3 regions of the Sphingomonas sp. BK069 genome follow, and region 2 is predicted to be linked to each of the others. Evidence: predicted binding sites of a transcription regulator. Region 2 holds the regulator's gene; each other region holds the start of a gene.
The links. The regulator LexA, encoded in region 2, represses DNA repair genes until DNA is damaged. The targets are predictions, from matches to a motif close to GTTCCNCNCTTGTTCT.
Positions count from the first base shown of each region.

Region 1: FHY02_RS02230 (DUF3072 domain-containing protein) is a predicted target of LexA. The motif match lies at 4,323-4,338, and genes of this name have one in related genera.
Region 3: FHY02_RS01720 (DNA recombination protein RmuC) is a predicted target of LexA. The motif match lies at 2,183-2,198, and genes of this name have one in related genera.

Region 1 covers NZ_JACHZH010000001.1:445,341-452,499, forward strand. The annotation lists gene guaB (IMP dehydrogenase) at 1-353, shown strand, start outside; gene FHY02_RS02205 (RsmB/NOP family class I SAM-dependent RNA methyltransferase) at 354-1,508, shown strand; gene FHY02_RS02210 (M48 family metallopeptidase) at 1,542-2,063, shown strand; gene ccmC (heme ABC transporter permease CcmC) at 2,150-2,875, shown strand; gene ccmE (cytochrome c maturation protein CcmE) at 2,973-3,410, shown strand; gene FHY02_RS02225 (hypothetical protein) at 3,410-4,051, shown strand; gene FHY02_RS02230 (DUF3072 domain-containing protein) at 4,068-4,289, opposite strand; gene FHY02_RS02235 (potassium transporter Kup) at 4,425-6,347, shown strand; gene FHY02_RS02240 (2'-5' RNA ligase family protein) at 6,344-6,871, shown strand.
Region 2 covers NZ_JACHZH010000001.1:700,573-707,731, reverse strand. The annotation lists gene FHY02_RS03580 (ComEC/Rec2 family competence protein) at 1-1,430, shown strand, start outside; gene lexA (transcriptional repressor LexA) at 1,492-2,157, opposite strand; gene glp (gephyrin-like molybdotransferase Glp) at 2,216-3,409, opposite strand; gene moaC (cyclic pyranopterin monophosphate synthase MoaC) at 3,409-3,876, opposite strand; gene trpC (indole-3-glycerol phosphate synthase TrpC) at 3,878-4,663, opposite strand; gene trpD (anthranilate phosphoribosyltransferase) at 4,660-5,637, opposite strand; gene FHY02_RS03550 (aminodeoxychorismate/anthranilate synthase component II) at 5,652-6,242, opposite strand; gene FHY02_RS03545 (hypothetical protein) at 6,402-6,833, shown strand; gene FHY02_RS03540 (chorismate-binding protein) at 7,032-7,159, opposite strand, start outside.
Region 3 covers NZ_JACHZH010000001.1:344,935-352,093, reverse strand. The annotation lists gene FHY02_RS01725 (putative quinol monooxygenase) at 338-745, opposite strand; gene FHY02_RS01720 (DNA recombination protein RmuC) at 784-2,178, opposite strand; gene def (peptide deformylase) at 2,458-2,991, opposite strand; gene recR (recombination mediator RecR) at 3,037-3,633, opposite strand; gene fmt (methionyl-tRNA formyltransferase) at 3,689-4,594, shown strand; gene truA (tRNA pseudouridine(38-40) synthase TruA) at 4,591-5,334, shown strand; gene FHY02_RS01695 (class I SAM-dependent RNA methyltransferase) at 5,532-6,707, opposite strand; gene FHY02_RS01690 (NAD(P)H-hydrate dehydratase) at 6,704-7,159, opposite strand, start outside.

The DNA.
Region 1 (7,159 bases), 260 kb from region 2:
GAGAAACCTTTCTGTATCAGGGGCGTGCGTACAAATCCTATCGCGGGATGGGAAGCGTCGGCGCGATGGGGCGCGGCTCCGCCGACCGCTATTTCCAGGGAGAGGTGCGCGACCAGCTCAAGCTCGTCCCCGAGGGGATCGAGGGGCAGGTGCCCTATAAGGGGCCGGCGCGCGACGTGATCCACCAGCTGGTCGGCGGCATCAAGGCGGCGATGGGCTATACCGGCTCGGCGACGATCCGCGACCTGCAGGAGCGCGCGCGCTTCGTCCAGATCACCGGCGCTGGGCTCAAGGAGAGCCATGTCCACGACGTGACGATCACGCGCGAGGCGCCCAATTATCCGACCCGCTGAGTGACTCCGGCGGCGCGCACCCAGGCGGCGATCGAGCTGCTCGACTCGATCGTCGCCGCCGCGGAGCAGGGCGGCGCGGCGGCTGACACGCTGATCGCGCGCTATTTGGCGACCCGCCGCTATGCGGGGTCGAAAGACCGGCGCGCGGTGCGTGAGCTGGTCTATGCCGCGGTCCGCGCGCTCGGCGAGCGCCCGGCGAACGGGCGCGCGGCGCTGGTCGCGCTCGCACGTCAGGAGCCGGCGCTCGCCGCCACCTTCGACGGCTCGCCCCACGGCCCCGCGCCGATCGGCGACGAGCCCGCGGCGATGCCGGGCGTGCTGCCGCACTGGCTAGCCGAGCGGTTCGCCGCATCGGGGCTCGGCGACGAAGAGCAGGCTGCGTTAGTCGAACGCGCGCCGCTCGACGTCCGCGTTAATCGGCTGCGCGGGGAGGCGCCCGCGATCGACGGTGCGGCGTCGATCCCCGGCCTCCCTGATGCGCTCCGGCTACCCGCCGGCACCGACCTCGCACCCTATGCCGGGCTGGTCGAGGCGCAGGACGCCGGCAGCCAGGCGGTGACGCTCGCCGCCGGCGCCGCGCCGGGTATGACGGTGCTGGACCTCTGCGCCGGGGCGGGGGGCAAGAGCCTCGCGCTTGCCGCCGCGATGGCGAACCGGGGGCGGATCATCGCCAGCGACGTCGATCGCGCGCGCCTCGCCCGGCTCGCGCCGCGCGCGGGCAAGGCAGGGGCGACGATCATCGAGACTCGCCTGCTCGACGGTGGCCGCGAGGCCGACGCGCTCGCCGACATCAGCGCGGACGTCGTGTTTGTCGACGCGCCCTGCTCGGGCAGCGGCACGTGGCGGCGCAATCCCGAGGCGCGCTGGCGGCTCACCCCCGATCGGCTCGAGCGCTACGCCGCGATGCAGCGCCACGTGCTCGCACTCGGGGCGCCCGCGGTGCGCCCCGGCGGCGCGCTGGTGTTCGTCACCTGCTCGCTGCTCGACGCCGAGGGAGCGGATCAAGTCGAGCGTTTCCTCGCCGACCATCCCGGATGGCAGGCCGAGCCGCTCGCGCTGCCGTGCGGGCGCGCGCGCGGGCAGGGCGTCCGGCTCACTCCCGCGCACGACGGCACCGACGGTTTTTTCGTCGCGCGGCTGCGGGCGCCATGCTAGGCGCTGGCGATCGTGTCGAAGCTGGAGCCGTTCATGCGTTTCACCTCGGTCGCCGCTGCGGCGGCGCTGGCGCTGGTATCGATCTCGACCTCGCTGCACGGCCAGCGCCCGGACGACCAGATCGACGCGCGCAGCATGGCGCTGCTTCAACAGGGTAAGGCGGCACGCGCCGCGGGCAATATCGACGGTGCGACCGATCTGTTCGAGAGCGCGGTCACGGTCGATCCGCGCAACCGCCAGGCCTTCATCGCGCTCGCGCAGGTGGCGGAGGCGCGCCAGCTGCCGGGCAAGGCGATCCGCCTCTACCGCGAGGCGCTGCTGCTCGAGCCCAACGACATCGCCGCGCTGACCGGGCAGGGCGAGGCGATGGTGGCCAAGGGGGCGGTCGAGCGCGCCAAGCAGAACCTCGCCCGAGTGCGCACCTTGTGCCAGGGTCAGTGCACTCAGGCGACCGAACTCGCCGCGGTGATCGCCAAGGGCCCGCCCGTCACCACCGCGCAGGTCACAGCGCCCAGCACCGTGCCGCCCGCGGCACCGCCGTCATCGCGCGACTGAGCCGCTCGCGTCCCCGGGCAAGAGTCGCTAAGCTCCTGCAACGCCTAGCCCTTCCTTCCGCCTGACCGATCGAGACGCACCGCCTCTTGCCGACGCTCCACGCCCTCGCCAATCCCGCCCGATTCCTGCGGATCGCGCGCCCACTCACGCCCTGGCTGTGGTGGCTGGGGGTTGTGCTGGTGGCGTTCGGCAGCTGGGCCGGGCTGACCCAGACCCCGCCCGACTATCTGCAGGGCGAGACGGTGCGGATCCTCTACGTCCACGTGCCCACGGCGTGGCTCGGCATGGGCGGCTGGAGCGCGATCGCGATCGCGAGCACCGCCTTCCTGGTGTGGCGCCACCCGCTCGCCGAGGTTGCCGCGCGCGCCGCCGCGGTACCCGGCGCAACCTTCGCCGCCCTGTGCCTCGTCACCGGCGCGATCTGGGGGCGGCCGACCTGGGGGACGTGGTGGCAGTGGGACGGGCGGCTGACCTCGATGCTGCTGCTGTTCTTCGTCTATCTCGGCTTCATCGCGCTCTCCAACGCCGACCGGGAGCGCGGTGGCGACGGGCGCGTCCCCGCGATCTACGGCATCGCCGGCACCGTGCTGTTGCCGATCATCCGCTACTCGGTGGTGTGGTGGAACACGCTGCACCAGGGGCCGAGCATCGGCCTGACCTCATCGACGATCGACCGGTCCTTGCTCTGGCCGCTGCCGATCATGCTGGTCGGCTTCTCCTGCCTGTTCGGCGCGATCGTGCTGATGCGGATGCGCGCCATCCTCGCCGCCGCGAAAGCCGAGGCGCGGCTGCGGCGGAGGGCGCTGGCGTGAACCCCTGGCCCTTCGTCACCGCGGCCTATGTTCTGGTCCTCGGCGCCGGCGCGCTGGTGGGTTGGCTGAGCTATCGCGCGATGCGGAAGCACGAGAAATGACGCCCAAGTCGCAGCGGATGACGCTGGTGCTGCTCGGCATCGTCGCGCTCGCCGCGGCCGCGCTGCTGGCCTTGTCGGGACTGCGCGGGCAGGCCGCCTTCTTCTACGCGCCCAGCGACGTGCGCGGCGCGCTGCCCGCGCCGGACCGCGCGGTGCGGCTGGGCGGCATGGTCGAACGCGGCTCGATCCGCCGCGCGGGCGACGGCGTGTCGATCGCCTTCACCGTCACCGATGGGCAGGCGACGACGCCGGTGCGCTTCAGCGGCATCGCGCCCGACCTGTTCCGCGAGGGCTCGGGCGTGGTCGCGGAGGGGCATTTCAATCCCGACGGTTCGTTCAGCGCGACCAACCTGCTCGCCAAGCACGACGAGAAGTACATGCCGCCGCAGATGGCGGGCAAGATGCACGAGACCCGCACGCTGGAGACACAGTGATGGGCTTCGTCGCGTTGCTGCTGCTCGGCGCCGGCGCCTTCGGCGCGTTGGCGTTGCTGCGCGCCGATCGTGCCCTGTGGACCCTGCTCGCCGCCGCGCTCTGCCTCGGCGGCGCCGGCTATGCCTGGCAGGGCTCGCCGCTGCTCGGCGTCCGGCCGGCGACGCCGCGCACCGAGATCGCGCCGATCGACCCCGACGAGATCGCGCTGCGCGACAGCCTGCTCGGGCGCTACACTGCCGACACCGCCTATCTCGTCGCCGCCGACGCGATGACGCGCAGCGGCAACAGCCGCGCCGCTGCTCGAGTCGTGTTGGGGGGCCTGTCGAAGCTGCCGAAGAGCTTCATCCTGTGGACCTGGGCGGGGGTCACGCTGGCGGCAGAGGCGGGCGATCGGCTCTCGCCCCCGGCGCTGCTCGCCTTCCGCCAGGCGGCGCGACTCGCGCCCGAGCATCCGGCGCCGCCATACTATCTCGGCATGGCCTATCTGAAGGCGGGCCAGCTCGCCCAGGCGCGCGCGCTCTGGCTGCACGCCGTGGCGCTCTCCGCGCCCGGCACCGACTACCGCCGCGAGTTGGTGCGGCGCGTGCTGGTGCTCGATCAGTTCATCGCCGCGGGCGTCGATCCCTCGCGCGGAGGGTGACGCCCGCGCGATCGGATCAGTCGGCCTTGCCGCGCCCGGTCTGCTCCTGCAGCGAGTCGATCTTCTTCGACGCATCGGCCTTGCTCAGCGTCTCGTCGAACGACTCGCCCGCTTCCTCGCTCAGCGTCTTGAGATAGCTCGCCTGCGCGCCGGTCATCGGCTCGTCCCCGGTGGTCCAGTCGTCGGGGTTCTTCTCCGCATTCGAGAAAGGGTGGGTCTTGGGGTTGTCGTCGCTCATCACCATCTCCTGTAGCGTGTCCACAACCCCGCCGTTCGATATCTGTTCCGCGTTGCCGGTACCCTGCGCGCGTGCTAGGCGCGCCAGCACCATGGGTAGACACGCGGGCGACGCCTCGAGAACGGTCGGCAACGCATGAGCGTGAACACCGACGATCCGGCGGTCCGGGCGCAGGCCCAGGCGGGGCATCATCACGGCAGCGGCGACGGGCTCGCGCGGCTCGCGCTCGGCGCGATCGGCGTGGTATACGGCGACATCGGCACCAGCCCTTTGTACGCGATGAAGGAGGTGTTCGTCGGACACCATCCGCTCGCGGTCGACCCGCTTCATATCTTCGGCGTGATCAGCCTGGTTTTCTGGTCGCTGATGCTGATCGTCACGCTCAAATATGTGCTGATCATCCTGCGCGCCGACAACAACGGCGAGGGGGGCAGCCTTGCGCTGCTCGCACTGATCCAGCGCCGCTCGGGCGCGGGCAAGCGTTGGGGGCCGAGCCTCGTCATCCTGGGCGTGCTCGCCACCGCGCTGTTCTTCGGTGATTGTATGATCACGCCCGCGATCTCGGTGTTGTCCGCGGTCGAGGGCCTGGCGACGGTGGAGCAGGGCTTCGACTCGTTCGTGCTGCCGATCGCGGTGACGATCCTGATCGCGCTCTTCTATCTCCAGTCGATCGGGACGGAGAAGGTGGGGCGGCTGTTCGGGCCGATCATGCTGGTTTATTTCGTGGTTCTCGCCGTCATGGGTGGGATCCACATCGTCGCGCGACCCGATATCCTCTACGCGCTCAACCCGATGTACGCGGTGCGCTTCGCCGCCAATGACGGCACGCTCGCCTTCCTCGCGCTCGGTTCGGTGGTGCTGGCGGTGACCGGCGCGGAGGCGCTGTACGCCGACATGGGGCATTTCGGGCGCAAGCCGATCTCCTACGCCTGGCTCGGCTTCGTGCTGCCCGCGCTGATGATCAACTATCTCGGCCAGGGCGCGCTGCTGCTGGAGAACCCCGCCGCGGCGGAGAACCCCTTCTTCTTGATGGCGCCGGAGAGCTGGCGTCTGTGGCTGGTGATCCTCGCCACGATGGCGACGGTGATCGCGAGCCAGGCGGTGATCACCGGTGCCTATTCGGTGGTGCAGCAGGCGGTGCAGCTCGGGCTGATGCCGCGGATCCGCATCACCCACACCAGCGCGTCGGAGGCGGGCCAGATCTACATCCCCGCCGTGAACTGGGCGCTGATGATCATGGTGCTGCTGCTGGTGTTCGGCTTCGGCGAATCGTCCAACCTCGCCGCGGCCTATGGCATCGCGGTGACGGGGACGATGTTCATCTCGACCTGCATGGTCGGGGTGCTGATCCGCCGCGTGTGGCACTGGCCGATCTGGGCGACCGCGCTGTTCGAGATAACCTTCCTGTCGATCGACGGGCTGTATTTCGCCTCGAACCTGACCAAGGTGCCAGACGGCGGCTGGTTCCCGCTGCTGGTGGCGGTGATCGTCTTCGTGCTGCTCACCACCTGGTCGGAGGGGCGCAAGCTGATGCTCGAGCGGATGCGCGAGGCGGCGATGCCGATCAAGATTTTCATCGACTCCGCCGCCACCTCCGCCACGCGCGTGCCCGGCACCGCGGTGTTCATGACGTCGACGCCCGAGGGCGTGCCGCACGCGCTGCTGCACAATCTCAAGCACAATCGCGTGCTGCACGAGCGCGTGATCCTGCTGACGGTGCGCGTCACCGACATGCCGTATTTTCCCGAGGAGGACCGTTTCCTCCACGAGGACCTGGGTCAGGGCTTCCATCGGGTGGTCTTGCGCTACGGCTTCATGGAAGAGCCCGACGTGCCCGCGCACCTGCGCTCCTATGACGGCTGCGGCGCCGAGTTCCGGATGATGGACACCAGCTTCTTCCTCAGCCGCCAGACGCTGCTTGCCTCGGACCGGCCGGGGATGGCGATCTGGCGCGAGAAATTGTTCAGCTGGATGCTGCGCAATGCCGAGAGCGCGATGGAATTCTTCCGCCTGCCGACCAACCGGGTCGTCGAGCTGGGCAGTCAGATCGAGATTTGAGCGAGCCGGCCGCCCCGACCCAGGCGCCGATCATCGTCACCGCTCTGTTCGGTGCGGCGGACCAGGCTTTCCTCGACGCGCAGCGCCGCGCCTATTTCCCGGCCGAGCGCAACCAGCTGGCGGCGCACCTGACGATGTTCCACCACCTGCCGCCGAGCGGTGCGGCCGAGCTGCGCCAGCGCTTGGTGGCGGAGACCCGCGGCGTGGTGCCGCCGCGCGCGCGGCTTGCGGGCGTGATCTCGCTCGGGCGCGGTGTCGCCTATCGTGTCGAGAGTCCCGAACTGGAAGCGATTCGGGCGCGCCTCGCGGAATCGTTCCGCGGCTCGCTGACGCCGCAGGACCAGGCCGGCTGGCGCGCGCACGTGACGGTGCAGAACAAGGTCGAGCCGGGCGAGGCGCGCGCACTGCTCGAGCGGCTCAAGGCGGTGTTCGTCGCGCGACCGGTGACGATCGCCGGGCTGGCGGCTTACTGGTACCGCGGCGGCCCGTGGGAGCCGCTGTCGCGCCACCTGTTCGGCGGCTGACGGAGAATTGATCCTAGGGCCTGTCACGGCGTTTCGCTCCGCTCTGGTGCCGCTCGGCCGTTGACCTGCGCGGCGATCATCGTCTCTATGGTGTCCGTTTTTCGGAGTTGAGACCGATGCGCGTGATCCTCTTCCTTCCGTTGGTCGCCGCCGCCATGTCCGGCGTGGGCGTGGCCGAGGCACGCGAGCGGCCGAGCCGGTTGTCCCGGGCGGAGCAGCAGAGGATCGTCTGTGTCCAGGAACGCGATGACGCGGGTGGCGCAGTACCGCGACAGGTCTGCCAGCCCG
Region 2 (7,159 bases):
CGATGCGGCGTGCCGGGCTGGCGCACCTGCTCTCGGTCAGCGGGCTGCACATTACCGCGACCGTAGGAATCGTGATGGCGGCGGTGCTGCGGCTGCTCGCGCTGTCGCGGCGACTGGCGTTGACGGGGCTGCTTCCGCTCATCGCGGCCGGAGCAGGGGCGGGGGCGGCGATCGGCTATACTTGGCTGACGGGATCGCAGGTGCCGACGATCCGCAGCTGCGTCGCCGCGCTGATGGTGCTCGCCGCGCTGGCGCTCGGGCGCGAGGCGCTGACGCTGCGACTGGTGGCGATGGGCGCGCTGGTAGTGCTGGTCGCCTGGCCCGAGGCCGTGGTGGGGCCAAGCTTCCAGCTCTCGTTCGCGGCGGTCGCCTCGATCGTCGCCTTGCACGAGCACCCGCGGGTCCGCGCCGCGCTGCTGGCACGCGACGAGCCATGGCCGCATCGATGGACGCGCGAGGCCGTGTCGCTGCTCGTTACCGGGGCGGTGGTCGAGCTCGCGCTGATGCCGATCGCCGTCTTCTCTTTCCACCAGGCCGGTGCCTATGGCGCGATCGCCAACATCGTCGCCATTCCGCTGACCACCTTCGCGATCATGCCGGCGGTCGCGGTGGCACTGCTGCTCGACACGCTCGGCTGGGGCGCGCCGGCGTGGTGGGTGGCGGGACGGGCGATCGCACTGTTGCTGTGGATCGCGCACAGCGTCGCCGCGCTCCCCGGCGCGGTGCGCGCGATCCCGGCCATGCCCCTGGGTGCTTTCGCGACGATGGTGGCGGGTGGTATCTGGCTGGCATTGTGGCGCACGCGGGCGCGCTATCTGGGGCTGGCACCGCTGGCGATCGGGGCGGCGTGGACGTTGGCGACCCCCGCTCCGGACCTGCTCATCACAGGCGACGGGCGCCACCTGGCGGTGCGCCAGGCGGACGGCGGCTTGATGCTGCTGCGCGACCGTGCCGGCGGATACGTGCGCGACGTGCTCGCGCAGAACGCCGGGATCGACGGCGTGCCGGGCTTGCTCAGCGAGTCCCCCGAAGCGCGCTGCAATCGCGACCTGTGCTGGTGGCAGCGTCGCGTCGACGGGCGCTGGTGGCGCGTGCTGGCGACGCGCAGTGGCTACACCGTGCCGATGCAGCGGCTGACGGCGCTTTGCGCCACGGCAGACGTCGTGGTGAGTGAGCGCCGCCTGCCGCGCCGCTGTCGCGCGCGCTGGCTGACGCTCGACCGTGATGCCCTGGCCCATAGTGGCGGGGTAGCGATCACCTTCAAAGATACGCGTGTCGTGGCGGTGCGGAAGGAAGGGGACGAACACCCCTGGGCGATGGCGGACGAGCGATCCGCCCGTGCTCCTGCGCACGCAGGAGCCCAGAGCCACGAGCACTGCCGCCTGCGACCCTGGGCTCCTGCGTGCGCAGGAGCACGGCACGTCGACTAGGCGGCGACTGATTGGAGCGTGCGCAAGAACCGACCGCCTGCCACCCCGACACCCCCGCCGCTCAGTCGTAGCGACGCAGGATCCCCGCCAGCTTGCCCTGCACCCGCACCTGGGTCGGCGCGTAGCGCTGCGGGTCGTAGGAGCGATTCGCCGGATCGAGCCGGATCATCGCACCCTCGCGACGGAAATATTTGAGCGTCGCCTCGCTCTCGTCGATCAGCGCCACCACGATCTCACCGTCGCGCGCCACTTCCTGGCGGCGGATCAACGCATAGTCACCGTCGAGGATGGCGGCGTCGACCATCGAGTCCCCCGCCACCTCCAAGGCGAAATGCTCGCCACTGCCGAGCAGGGCGGCAGGAACGGGCAGGGTGGTCGCGCCCTCGAACGCCTCGATCGGCACGCCCGCGGCGATGCGGCCGTGGAGCGGGATCTCGACGACATCGTTGGCGGGCACCACGAGCTCGACCGGCGCCCGCTTGGCCGGGGCTGCGGCGCGTTTGGGTTCGCCGCGCTCGGGCGCCTTGAGCACTTCCAGCGCGCGCGCGCGATTGGGCAGGCGGCGGAGATACCCGCGCTCCTCGAGCGCGCTGATCAGCCGATGGACACCCGACTTGCTCTTCAGCTCGAGCGCGTCCTTCATCTCCTCGAACGAGGGCGACACGCCGCTCTCGGCGAGCCGATCCTCGATGAAGCAGATCAGCTCGTGCTGTTTGCGCGTCAGCATGTCCACACTCCCCATTCGCGAACGGATGCGGAACCTTTATGGAACACGACAGGCCTCGTCAAGCGATGACGAGGATTTCCGCCGAGTCGCCCGCGCGCGTCGCTGGAGCGTGCGGCGGACGCACGATCAGGCAGGTCGAGCGCGCCAGCGTGCGCAGCATCGAGCTGTCCTGGATAGTCGAGGCATAGGCACGTCCCTCGCGCAGTTCGGCGCGCAGATAGTCGCTGCGCTCGCCGTTGGCGGGCAGGTCCTCACCGAGGATCGCGCTGGTCGCAGTGGGGAAGGGATCGGCCGCGCCGGCGAGGTGCGCCACCAAAGGCCGCACGAACAGCAGCGCGGTGACGAAGGCTGAGACCGGGTTCCCGGGCAGCCCGACCACTGCCAGCCCATCGCGCCGCCCCGCCAGCATGGGCTTGCCGGGGCGCAGCGCGATCCGCCAGAAGTCGAGCGTCACCCCTGCCGCCTCAAGCGCCGGCCGTACCAAGTCATGGTCCCCGACCGACGCGCCGCCGGTGGTGACGAGCATGTCGGCGTGGACCGCGGCGAAGGACTGGGTGAGCGTGTCGAGCCGGTCGGGCAGGATGCCGAGATCGACGATCTCCGCGCCGCTGTCGGCCAGCAGCGCGCGCAGCAGCAGCCGGTTGGACTCGGGCAGCGCCTCGCCCGGCGTACCAGGTTCGACCAGCTCGTCGCCGGTCGCGGCGAGCGCGACGCGCACCGGTCGCGCGACCGTGACCCGGCCGACCCCGCCGGTGGCCGCCACCGCGAGCCGCGCGGGGGTGAAGCGCTCGCCGCGCGCGACCAGCACGTCTCCCGCCGCGAAGTCGAGCCCGCGCGCGCGCACGTTGCGCCCCTGATGCGCCGGCCCCTCGCCGTCGAGCTCGACCTTGTCGCCCTTGCGCCGCGCCTCTTCCTGGACGAGGACGGTGTCACTGCCCGCGGGCATCATGGCGCCGGTGAAGATCCGCACCGCCTCGCCGGGCGACAGCGCGCCCGTGTGCGGAGCGCCCGCCGCGCTCTCGCCGACGACGCGCAGGGGGCCAGGCAGGTCGGCGTAGCGCAGCGCGTAGCCGTCCATCGCCGAGACATCGCGCGCGGGCTGGGTACGCCGCGCCACCACCGGCGCGGCGGCCCAGCGCCCGAGGGCCTCGGCGAGCGACACCTCGACAGGGGCGACGGGCGTGCCGAGCGCCAGCACACGCGCCTGCGCCTCGGCGACCGGCAGCAGCCCCGGCCGTGACGGCGACCCCATCAGGCGCGCCAGTCGCCGGAGCGTCCGCCGCTCTTGGCGAGCAGGCGCACGCCGCCGATCACCATGGTCTTGTCGAGCGCCTTGGCCATGTCGTAGACGGTGAGCAGCGCGACCGACACCGCGGTGAGCGCCTCCATCTCGACCCCGGTCTTGCCGTCGGTCGCGACCGTGGCCGAGGCCGTTACGCCATGCTCGTCGACGGTCAAGTCGACCGCGACGCGGCTGATCGGCAGCGGGTGGCAGAGCGGGACGAGCTCGCTGGTGCGCTTGGCCGCCATGATCCCGGCGACACGCGCCACGGCGAGCACATCACCCTTGGCGACCGCGCCGTCACGGATCGCGGCGGCCGCCTCCGCCACCATGTCGATCCGGCCGCTCGCCACCGCCTCGCGTCGCGTCACCTGCTTGCCGCCGACATCGACCATGTGCGCCGCACCCGAATCGTCGAGATGGGTGAGCCCCGTCATCTCAGCCGACCAGCGCGTGCGTCGCTGCCGTGACATCGGCCTGGCGCATCAGCGCCTCGCCGATCAGGAAGCAGTGGACGCCGTGGCCTGCGAGCGAGTCGAGGTCGGCGCGGGTGCTCAGCCCGCTCTCCGCGACCAGAAGCGTGTCCGCGGGCACGCGCGCCGCCAGCTCCCAGGTGCGCCGCACGTCGACCTCGAAGCTGCGTAGGTCGCGATTGTTCACCCCGATCAGCCGCGAGCGCAGTCGCGCCGCGCGCTCCAGCTCGGCGGCGTCGTGCACCTCGACCAACACGTCGAGCCCCTGCTCGATCGCCGCAGCCTCGCACTCAGCGAGCAGCGTGTCGTCGAGCGCGGCGACGATCAGCAGGATCGCATCGGCACCGATGCTGCGCCCCTCCAGCGCCTGCCACGGATCGACCGTGAAGTCCTTGCGCAGCACGGGCAGGTCGCAGGCGGCGCGCGCAGCGATCAGATACTCCTCACGCCCCTGAAAAAACGGCGCATCGGTCAGCACCGAGAGGCAGGAGGCGCCCCCCGCGGCGTAAGCACGTGCGTGCGCCGGCGGATCGAAGTCCTCGCGGATCAGACCTTTCGACGGACTGGCCTTCTTGATCTCGGCGATCAGCGCGTGCCGACCGGCGGCGACGCTCCGCTCCAGCGCCGAGCGGAAGCCGCGCGGCGCCGTCTGTGCCGCGGCGCGCTCGCGCAACGCGCTGTCGCTCACGGCGGCACGGCGCGCGCGCACCTCGTCTCGCTTGGTAGCGCAGATATCGGCGAGGATGGTCATGCGTAGGCGATCCAGCGGTCGAGCAGCGCGCCCGCGTCGCCGCGGTCGAGCGCCTCGGCGGCGCGCGCCGCGCCATCGGTAAGGGAGGAGTCGCGTCCGGCGAGGACCAACGCCGCGGCGGCGTTGACGAGCACCGCGTCGCGGTAGGCGCCGCGCTCACCGCGCAGCAGCTGGCGCAGCGCCAGCGCGTTATAGGTCGGATCGCCGCCGCGGATCGCCAGCGTGGGGTGGCGGGCGACGCCCGCGTCCTCGGGGATGATCCGCGACGGCAGCGCCACCGCGCCGATCGATACCACGTGCGTCGGGCCGGCCCCGGAGATCTCGTCGAGCCCCTCCTCGCCCGCTACGACCAGCGCCGCCTCGCTGCCGAGCTGTGCCAGCGCCTCGGCGTAGATCGGGGCGTAATCCGGCCGCGCGATGCCGATCAGCTGGCGCGTGACGTGCGCCGGATTGGCGAGCGGTCCCATCAGGTTGAAGATCGTGCGCCGCCCGACCTTGCGGCGGATCGGGGTGATGCGCCGCATCGCCGGATGGTGGTTGCCGGCGAAGAGGAAGCAGATGCCGAGGTCGCGCAGCGTCGCCTCCGCCTGCGCGCCGGCGCGCTCCATGTTCAGCCCCAGCGCCTCGAGCGTGTCGGCCGCGCCAGCCTTGGACGAGGCGGCACGGTTGCCGTGCTTGGCGACGGGCACGCCGCACGCCGCGACGACGAGGCTCACCGCGGTCGACACGTTGAGGGTGTGCTGGCCGTCCCCGCCGGTGCCGCAGACGTCGATGGCGCCCGGCGGCGCGGTGATCGGGATCATCCGGTCGCGCAGCGCGCGCGCCGCCTCGGCGATCTCGACGCTGGTCTCGCCGCGCAGCGCCAATTGGAGCAGGAAATCGGCGATCGCCTCGTCGCTCGCGCGCGCGTCGAGGATATCGGCGAAGGCCTGCGCCGCACTCTCGCGCGACAGCGGCGAGGCCGGATCGGGCATCAGGGTAACGGTTGTCACGCCGCGGCCCGAGCGACGTGGTCGATTCGCGCGAGCCGCAGGAAATTGGCGATCAGCGCGTGGCCGTGTTGGGTGGCGATGCTCTCGGGGTGGAACTGCACGCCGTGGATCGGCAACTCGCGGTGGCGCAGCCCCATCACCGAGGCGTCCTCCGCGGTGGCATTGACGGCGAGCGCGTCGGGCACGTCGGTGACGATCAGCGAGTGGTAGCGCGTCGCGGTGAACGGCGAGGGCAGTCCCTCGAACACGCCGGTGCCGTCATGCTCGACCGGGCAGGTCTTGCCGTGCATCAGGCCACCGCGCACGACGTGCCCGCCGAAATGCTGGCCGATCGCCTGGTGGCCGAGGCACACCCCGAACAACGGCCGGCGCGCCTCCGCGCAGGCGGCGACCAGCTCGAGGCTGACCCCGGCCTCGTTGGGCGTGCACGGCCCAGGCGAGATCAGGATCGCGCGGGCGCCGCTCCCCAGCGCCTCCGCCGCGGTCAGCTCGTCGTTGCGCACCACGCGCACCTCGGCGCCCAGCTCCATGACGTAATGGACCAGGTTCCAGGTAAAGCTATCGTAATTGTCGACCACCAGGATCATGCCGCATGCCATAACCGATGCGGTGCGCATCGCAACACGCCGCTGCGCCGCGATGGCGAAAGGATTCTTGCGCGGCGGCAAACAATCGACATAGCGCGGCCATCACTCGCGCGGAGCCAGCGGCTATGGCACGCGTTGTGGTTAGCGAGGAGAAGGTCGATGCTGCGTACGCTAGTCGTGATGGTCGCCGGTCTCGCGCTGCCGCTCACCGCCGCGGCGCAGACCGAGAGCGCGGGAGATACCGGGCGCACGCCGCAGCGCGTGCGCAGCGTGACACTCTCGGGCAATGAGCAATGTCCCAAGTCGCAGGGCGACGAGGTGGTGGTGTGCAGCCGCATCAACCCCGACGAGCAGTTCCGCATTCCCAAGGAGCTACGCAACACCGCCGAGCCGGCGGCGAAGAACCAGGCCTGGACCAACCGCGTCGCGGTCGCGGACCGCGCCAGCCGGGTCAACGGCGGCGTGCCAGACAGCTGTTCGCCCGTCGGTGCCGCGGGCCAGTCTGGCTGCGCACTCGCGATTAACAACGCCTTCGCCGCCGAGAAGCGCGCCGCCGAGAAGAACGACTCGATGATCCCAGGCGGGCGTTGACGCCAGTCTGGCGCGCTGCTCACTCCGCCTAGCGCCCGTTATCCCGGTGTCGGGCCGGGATTCATCCTAGGCAAAGCGCGACGGCGGTCGCATGTGCGGCGCGATGGATCTCGGCCTCCTACCGGGACCGCGACGATTTCGTACTATCTCTGCGAAATAGCGACGCGGCGAACGCTCGCGTCCGCGCTGGTCAGTCCATCATTGCCCGAACCCGGGCTCGCTCGCCTGGCGGATCGCCTCGCGCGCGGCGGCGAGGAGCGCGCCCGACTTGGCCTCGCACTCGCGCTGCTCGGAGGCGGCATCGCTGTCGGCGACGATGCCCGCGC
Region 3 (7,159 bases), 360 kb from region 2:
GAACCGTGGGTGCCGAAGCAGGGCGCAGCGGTGCCGAGAGAACGCTTCATTAGCGTGTTGGGCGAAGCGCCAGCGCTTTCCTGGTGCTATCCACCGCGGCGGGGCAGGAATGCGGCATAAAAAGGTATGACGCGCGCCGGCGCTTCACGTCCCGCCGTCTTCCCGGACCTGATCCATATACATCTTACCGCGAGGCCAACCGCTTATGCGTACGCGGCGCGATGGAGTGCGGGACGACGGGGCGGCACCGGGCGAGCGGAAGCTGTGCGAATTGCGATATGTGATCATCCCGGCGGCGGGGGAGGTCAAGCGTGGGCCGCGCCCACGCGCGCGTTGCTCACAGGCAGGTGACGGGGCCGCCCCTAGCCCCCTTCGACTTGGCGCAGAGCAGGATCGGATCGGTCTCGACCAGCCGCAATGATCGCACCATCCGCTCGGTCGCGCTCTTGTATCTGAGGAAGTGCGGCGAACGGATATGCGCCTCGTAAGCGGCGCGGCTGGCATAGACTTCGAGGAGGCGCACCGACGTCGGCCGCTCCACCAGCGCCACGGAGTGGAGCATCAGCACGCCGGCTTCGAGACGCACCGACGCCTCCTGTTCCTCGGCGAGAAGCCGCTTGTACGCGTCGAGTTGCGCCGGATCGATCTCGAGCTCGGCGATCCGCACGATCGGCACCGGCTCCCGCGCCGGCGACCCGGGGGTGGTGGCGACGAGCGCCATCGCTGCGAAGACCATCGAACTCATGGCGATACTCCCGTCATCCTGACGGCCGACCCGTCACTTCACTCCGCGGCATCCTCCAGCGCGACCGGCTCCGCCGCCGCCAGCTTGGTCAGCGGCCGAGCCGCCTGCTCGCCGACCGGCAGCGGATCGATCGTCTTGTTGCCGGTGTCGATGTTGAGCGCCTCGAAGCGCCGCGCGCTGGTCAGCACCTGGCTCTCCAGGCTTCCCACGAAGCTATTATAGGCGCCCATCGCGGTGTCGAGATTCTTGCCGAGCCGGGCCACGTGCGTCCCCATCGTCGCCAGCCGTGCGTACAGCTCTTTGCCGAGCGCGCCGATCTCCTGCGCCTCGCGGGCCAGTTTCTCCTGCCGCCACACCGCCGAGACGGTGCGCGCGATCGCGATCAGGTTGGTCGGCGTCGCCAGCAGCACGCGGCGGTCGAACGCAAAATCCCACAGCGTCGGATCATGCTCCAGCGCGGCGGAGAGGAAATGCTCGCCGGGCACGAACATCACGACATATTCGGGCGCGTCGGCGAACTGGGTCCAATAGGCCTTGGCGCCGAGCGCGCTGACGTGCGTGCGCATCGACTGGGCGTGCGCGGCGAGGCCGAGCTGGCGCTCCGCCTCGTCCACCGCGCCGAACGCGTCCTGATAGGCGTTGAGCGAGACCTTGGCATCCACGATCAGCGACTTGCCGCCGGGGACCCGGACGATCGCGTCGGGGCGCAGCCGGCCGCCGTCCTCGCCCGCGACGCTGACCTCCATCTGGAAGTCGGTATGCTCGGCGAGCCCGCACGACTCGAGCACGTTGCGCAGCTGCTGCTCGCCCCATCGCCCGCGCGCCTTGGGCGCGTTGCGCAGCGCGTTGACCAACTTGGCCGCCTCGCCGGAGACCCGCTCCTGCCCGGCGCGCATCGCCTCGATCTGGCCGTGCAGCTGGCCGAACGCGTCGCGCCGCTCCGCCTCGATCTTGGCGACGCCCTCCTCGTAGCGCTGGAGTCGATCATTGACCGGCTGGAGCAACGCCTTGAGGCCCTGCCCGGCCTGCTCCTCGGACTGGCGCAACCGCGCCTCGGCGCGCTCCAGGAACGCTTTCTGCGCGTCGGTGAGCACGGTCTGCGCGGCGTCGCGGAAGCGCGCGCTGAGCTCGTCCGCGGCAAGCTTGAGGTCGGCGATGCGCTGCTCGGCGGCGCGCCCCTCGGCGGTGAGCCGCGCCACCTCGAGCCGCGCCGCCTCGCGCTCGTCGCGCGCCTGGGCGAGCTCGGCGCGGAGCGGCTCGGCGGCGCGCGCGCGCTCCTCCGCGCCGGCGAGATCGGCGATGGCGCGGCGGAACAGCTCGGCCTGCGCGTCGCGCTCGGCACGCATCCGCTCGGCCGCGGCGCGGGTCAGCAGCCAGCCGGCGAGCGCACCCAGCGCGAGCGCGATCAGCGCGACGGGAAGAAGATCGGTCATCGCTGGAACATAGATCGAACGGGAGCGCGATCGCAAGCGATGGGTGCGAGAGCAGGGACATCGCCCAAGGTCGTGCCCGTGCGAACGCGAAAGTTCAGAGCGGCGAGCGCGACGCTACGGGCCTGGTTTCCCGCGTGCGCGGGATCACGGGTGACGCCAGCACTCACCCTCACCCACCAGAGGCATCATCCTGAACTCGTTTCAGGATCCACCCGTTCGCGCGTCCAGACGCCGGATGGATGCGCCGCACCGTGGGGCGGCGTTCCGGCTACTCTCCCCTCACCCGCCGCGACGGAGCTTGTCCAACTTCTTCAGCAACATGCCCCGCTTCAGCCGCGAGATATGGTCGATAAAGAGCACGCCGTTGAGATGGTCGATCTCGTGCTGCATGCAGGTCGACATCAGCCCCTCGAACTCGGCCTCGTGGCGCTCGCCCGCGGTGTCGAGCCAGGTCACGCGACAGCGCTCGGGGCGGGTCACCTCGGCATACTGCTCGGGGATCGACAGGCAGCCCTCGTTGTAGCTCGACTGCTCCTCGCTCACCCAGCTGATCTCGGGGTTGATGAACGCCTGGGGCGCGCGCGCCGCCTCGGGCGGTTCGCCCTCCTCCAGCTCGCGCTCCTGCAGGTCGATCACGACGATCCGTCGCAGGATACCGACCTGGATCGCGGCGAGCCCGATCCCGCGCGCGTCATACATCGTGTCGAACATGTCGGCGACGATGCCGCGCACCTCGTCGTTCACCTCGGCGACGGGAGCGCAGGTCTCGCGCAGCCGCGCGTCGGGTACCTCTACGATCGGAAGAATGGCCATGCGCGCGAGCTAGGGGCGCGCCGGAGAAGCGTCAAGCGAGCGCGCTCACGCCACGGGACGCCGCGCGCGCAGCGCCTGCGCCAGCGTGCCCTCGTCGAGATAGTCGAGCTCGCCCCCGACCGGCAGGCCGTGCGCCAGCTGGGTCAGCCGCACCGGGAAACGCTCCAGCCGCTCGGCGAGATAATGTGCGGTGGTCTGCCCCTCCAGCGTCGCGTTCATCGCCAGCACCACCTCGTCGACCCCGCCAGCGGCGACTCGCGCGAGCAGCGGCTCGATCGACAAATCCTCCGGCCGCACGCCCTCCAGCGCTGACAGCCGCCCGCCGAGCACGTGAAACCGCCCCGGGAACAGCCGCGACCGCTCCAGCGCCCACAGGTCAGCGACGTCCTCGACGACGCAGAGCGAGCGGTCGTCGCGGCGCGGGTCGGCGCAGATCGCGCACGGGTCGGTGGTGTCGACGTTGCCGCAGGTCGAGCAGGTCGACAGCCGCTCCTCCACCGCCACCAGCGCCGAGCGCAGCGGCGCCAGCGCGCCCTCGCGCTTCTTGACGAGGTGGAGCACCGCGCGGCGCGCCGAGCGCGGGCCGAAACCGGGGAGCCGCGCCAGCGCGTTGGTCAGCGCCTCGATCTCGGGGGATGCCATGCGGAACAAGTAGGGGGTTGCGTCGCGCCGCGCCAGCGTGTCGAGAGCTGGCGCCATGCGGATCATCTTCATGGGAACACCCGAGTTCGCGGTGCCGACGCTCGAGGCTTTGGTGGCCGCCGGACACGAGGTCGTCGCAGTGTACAGCCAGCCGCCGCGCCCCGGCGGGCGGCGCGGGCGCGAGCTGGTCGCCTCACCGGTGCAGCGCCGCGCCGAGGCGCTCGGGCTGGCGGTGCGCACGCCGGTGACGCTGCGCGACGCGGGCGCACAGGCCGAGTTCGCGGCGCTGAGTGCCGATGTCGCGGTGGTCGCCGCCTACGGCCTCATCCTGCCGCGCGCGGTGCTCGACGCGCCGCGGCTGGGCTGCCTCAACGTCCACGGTTCGCTGCTGCCGCGCTGGCGCGGCGCCGCGCCAGTGCAGCGCGCGATCCTCGCCGGCGACGCCGAGACCGGCGTGGGAATCATGCAGATGGAGGCCGGGCTCGACACCGGGCCGGTGCGGCTCGAGGGGCGCACGCCCTGCGCGGGCAAGAGCGCGGGCGAGCTCACCGCCGAGCTCGCCGCTTTGGGCGCGCGGCTGATGGTGCAGGTGCTCGCCGACCCCGCCGCCTATCCGCCACGGCCGCAGCCCGAGGAGGGCGTCACCTACGCCGCCAAGATCAGCAAGGAGGAGGCGCGTCTCGACTTCACCGCCCCCGCCGCGCAGGTTGCACGCCAGGTGCTCGCCTTCGATCCCGCGCCGGGTGCCTTCGTCGAGCACGCGGGCGAGCGGATCAAGGTGCGTGCCGCGCGCGGCGAGGACGGCAACGGCGCGCCCGGCGAGGTGCTCGACGACGCGCTGCTGGTGGCGTGCGGCAGCGGCGCGATCCGGCTGCTGCGCTTGCAGCGCGCCGGACGCGGCGAGATGGACGCGGGCGAGCTGCTGCGCGGCTTCGCGCTGCCGCCGGGCACGAGGCTGTGACGCGGTACGCGCTCACCGTCGAGTTCGACGGGCGCCCGTTCATGGGCTGGCAGCGCCAGGCGCATGGGCCGAGCGTGCAGCAGGCGATCGAGGAAGCCGCACACGCGGTCACGGGCGAGACGGTCGTGGTCCACGCCGCCGGTCGCACCGACGCCGGGGTTCACGCCACCGCGATGCGCGCGCACCTCGACGTCGCGAAGCCGCTGACCGCCTTTCGCCTCGGCGAGGCGCTCAACGCGCGGCTGCGGCCCGCGCCGGTGGCGATCATCGCGTGCGAGGCGGTGGCGGACGACTGGCACGCGCGCTTCTCCTGCCTAGGGCGCGCGTACACCTATAGGATCGTCAACCGGCGCGCGCCGCTGACGCTGGAACGCGGCCTCGCGTGGCAGGTGACGCAGCCGCTCGACGCCGCGGCGATGCACGCGGCGGCGCAGCGGCTGGTCGGGCAGCACGATTTCACCACGTTCCGCTCGGCGCACTGCCAGTCGGCGAGCCCGGTAAAGTCGCTCGACTCGATCGCGGTGATTCGCGACGGTGATCGGCTAGCGGTGGACGTGGCGGCGCGCTCGTTCCTCCACCATCAGGTGCGCTCCATAGTGGGCTGCCTCGCTTTGGTGGGGCTCGGACGGTGGAGCGCCGACGATCTGGAGGGCGCGCTGCGCGCGGCGGACCGCGCGCGGCTCGGCCTCAATGCGCCGCCGGACGGGTTATACTTTGTGAGCGCGCGCTACCCGGGGTGAGGTGTTGAGCCCGCGAACCCGGCTCGCCGGCGTCGTACGCGATCTGCCCGCGCCGATCCCGACACTCCCACCGTCATCCCTGCGACAGCAGGGATCCGAAGTGCCGACGTCAGCGACATAAGTCGCTACGGCCGCGCGTCTGGATCCCCGCCTCCGCGGGGATGACGAGAGGAACGCCTTGACGGTTGCGCCGTCGCTCACGTCGCGCGCGACAGCCGCGCCGCGAGCTCGACATGGGTCGACCAGCGGAACTGCCCGACCGGCTGCACCCAGTCGAGCCGATAGCCCGCCTCGACCATCTCCTTAGCATCCCGCGCGAAGCTACTCGGATTACACGAAATATATGCCACCACCGGCACCTTGCTCGCGGCCAACTGCGCGGCCTGCTCGCGCGCGCCGGCGCGCGGTGGGTCGAGCACCACCGCATCGAACCGGTCGAGTTCGGTCGCGGTGAGCGGGCGGCGGTACAGGTCGCGGTGTTCGGTGAAGACCGGCCGCCCGGCACGCCCCGCCGCCGCCTTGAGCGCCAGCAGCGCGTCGCGCCCGCCCTCCGCGGCGTAGACGCGCGCGGGCAGCGCCAGCGCGAAGGTACCGAGCCCCGCGAAGAGGTCCGCCACGATCCGCGGCGCACCCACCGCTTCGCGCGCCGACGCGACCAGCGCCGCCTCGCCCTCGCGCGTCGCCTGGAGGAAGGCGCCGGGTGGCAGCGGCACCGCGACGCCGCCGAGCGTCACCGTCGCGGGCTCCGGCTCCCAGCGCGTCTCCGCGCCGAGCCCGTCGTCGAACGCCACGCGCGCGACACCGTGCGCCTGGGCGAAGGCGGTGATCGAGTCGTGATGCTGCAATCCCTCCGGCGTAACGCCGGTGACGAGCACGTCCGGCCCCAGGTCAGCGAGCGCGAGATGCACGTCGAGGCGCCGCTTCGCCCTGAACGAGGCGAGCAGGCGCTTGAGTGGCTTGACCAGCGCGAACAGCTCGGGCGCGAGCACGTGGCATTCGTGCAGGTCGACGAGCTGGTGGCTCTTCTCCGCGCTGAAGCCGAGCCGCCCCGAGGGCTCGAAGTGGAGCGTCGCGCGGCGCCGCGTCCGCGGCGGCGACAGCAGCGGCGCGCGGAGCGGCGCGACGAGCCCCTGCGCCGCGAGTGCCGACTCGACCCGCTCGGTGATGAAGCCCGCCCAGCTCGGATCGTCGAGATGCTGGAGCTGGCAGCCCCCGCAGGTCGGGAAATGCCGGCACGGCGGCACCTGGTGGTGTGGACCGGGCAGGACGCTGCCGTCGTCCGCGAGCGTGTCGCCCGGCGCGGCAAACGCTGCGTAGCGGCCGTCGGCGGTGACACCGTCGCCGCGACCGGCGACCTTGACGACGAGGCTCACGCGCGCGTTTCCCGGATCACCGCGGCGAGCGCGGGGGCGAGCGCCTCGGCGAGATCGTCGGCGATGAAGCCGGCGCCGAGCCGGCGCGCCGCCGCGGCGTGCAGCCACACGCCTGCGGCCACGGCCTCGAACGCGTCGCCACCACCCGCGACTCGCGCCGCGATCGCGCCCGCGAGCACGTCGCCACTGCCCGCGGTGGAGAGCCAGCTGCTCGCCTCGCCCGCCAGCAGGGCGCGGCCGTCGGGCGCGGCGATCACCGTATCGGGGCCTTTGTAGACGACGACGGCCCCGGCACGCTCCGCCGCGGCGCGCGCGGCGGCGAGCTTGGAGCCATGGACCTCGCCGAACAGCGCGTGAAACTCGCCCGCGTGCGGCGTGAGCACGATCGTACCGCCGCGCGCGCGCAACCGCTCGGGCGTGAGGAGATGGAGCGCGTCGCCGTCGATCAGCAG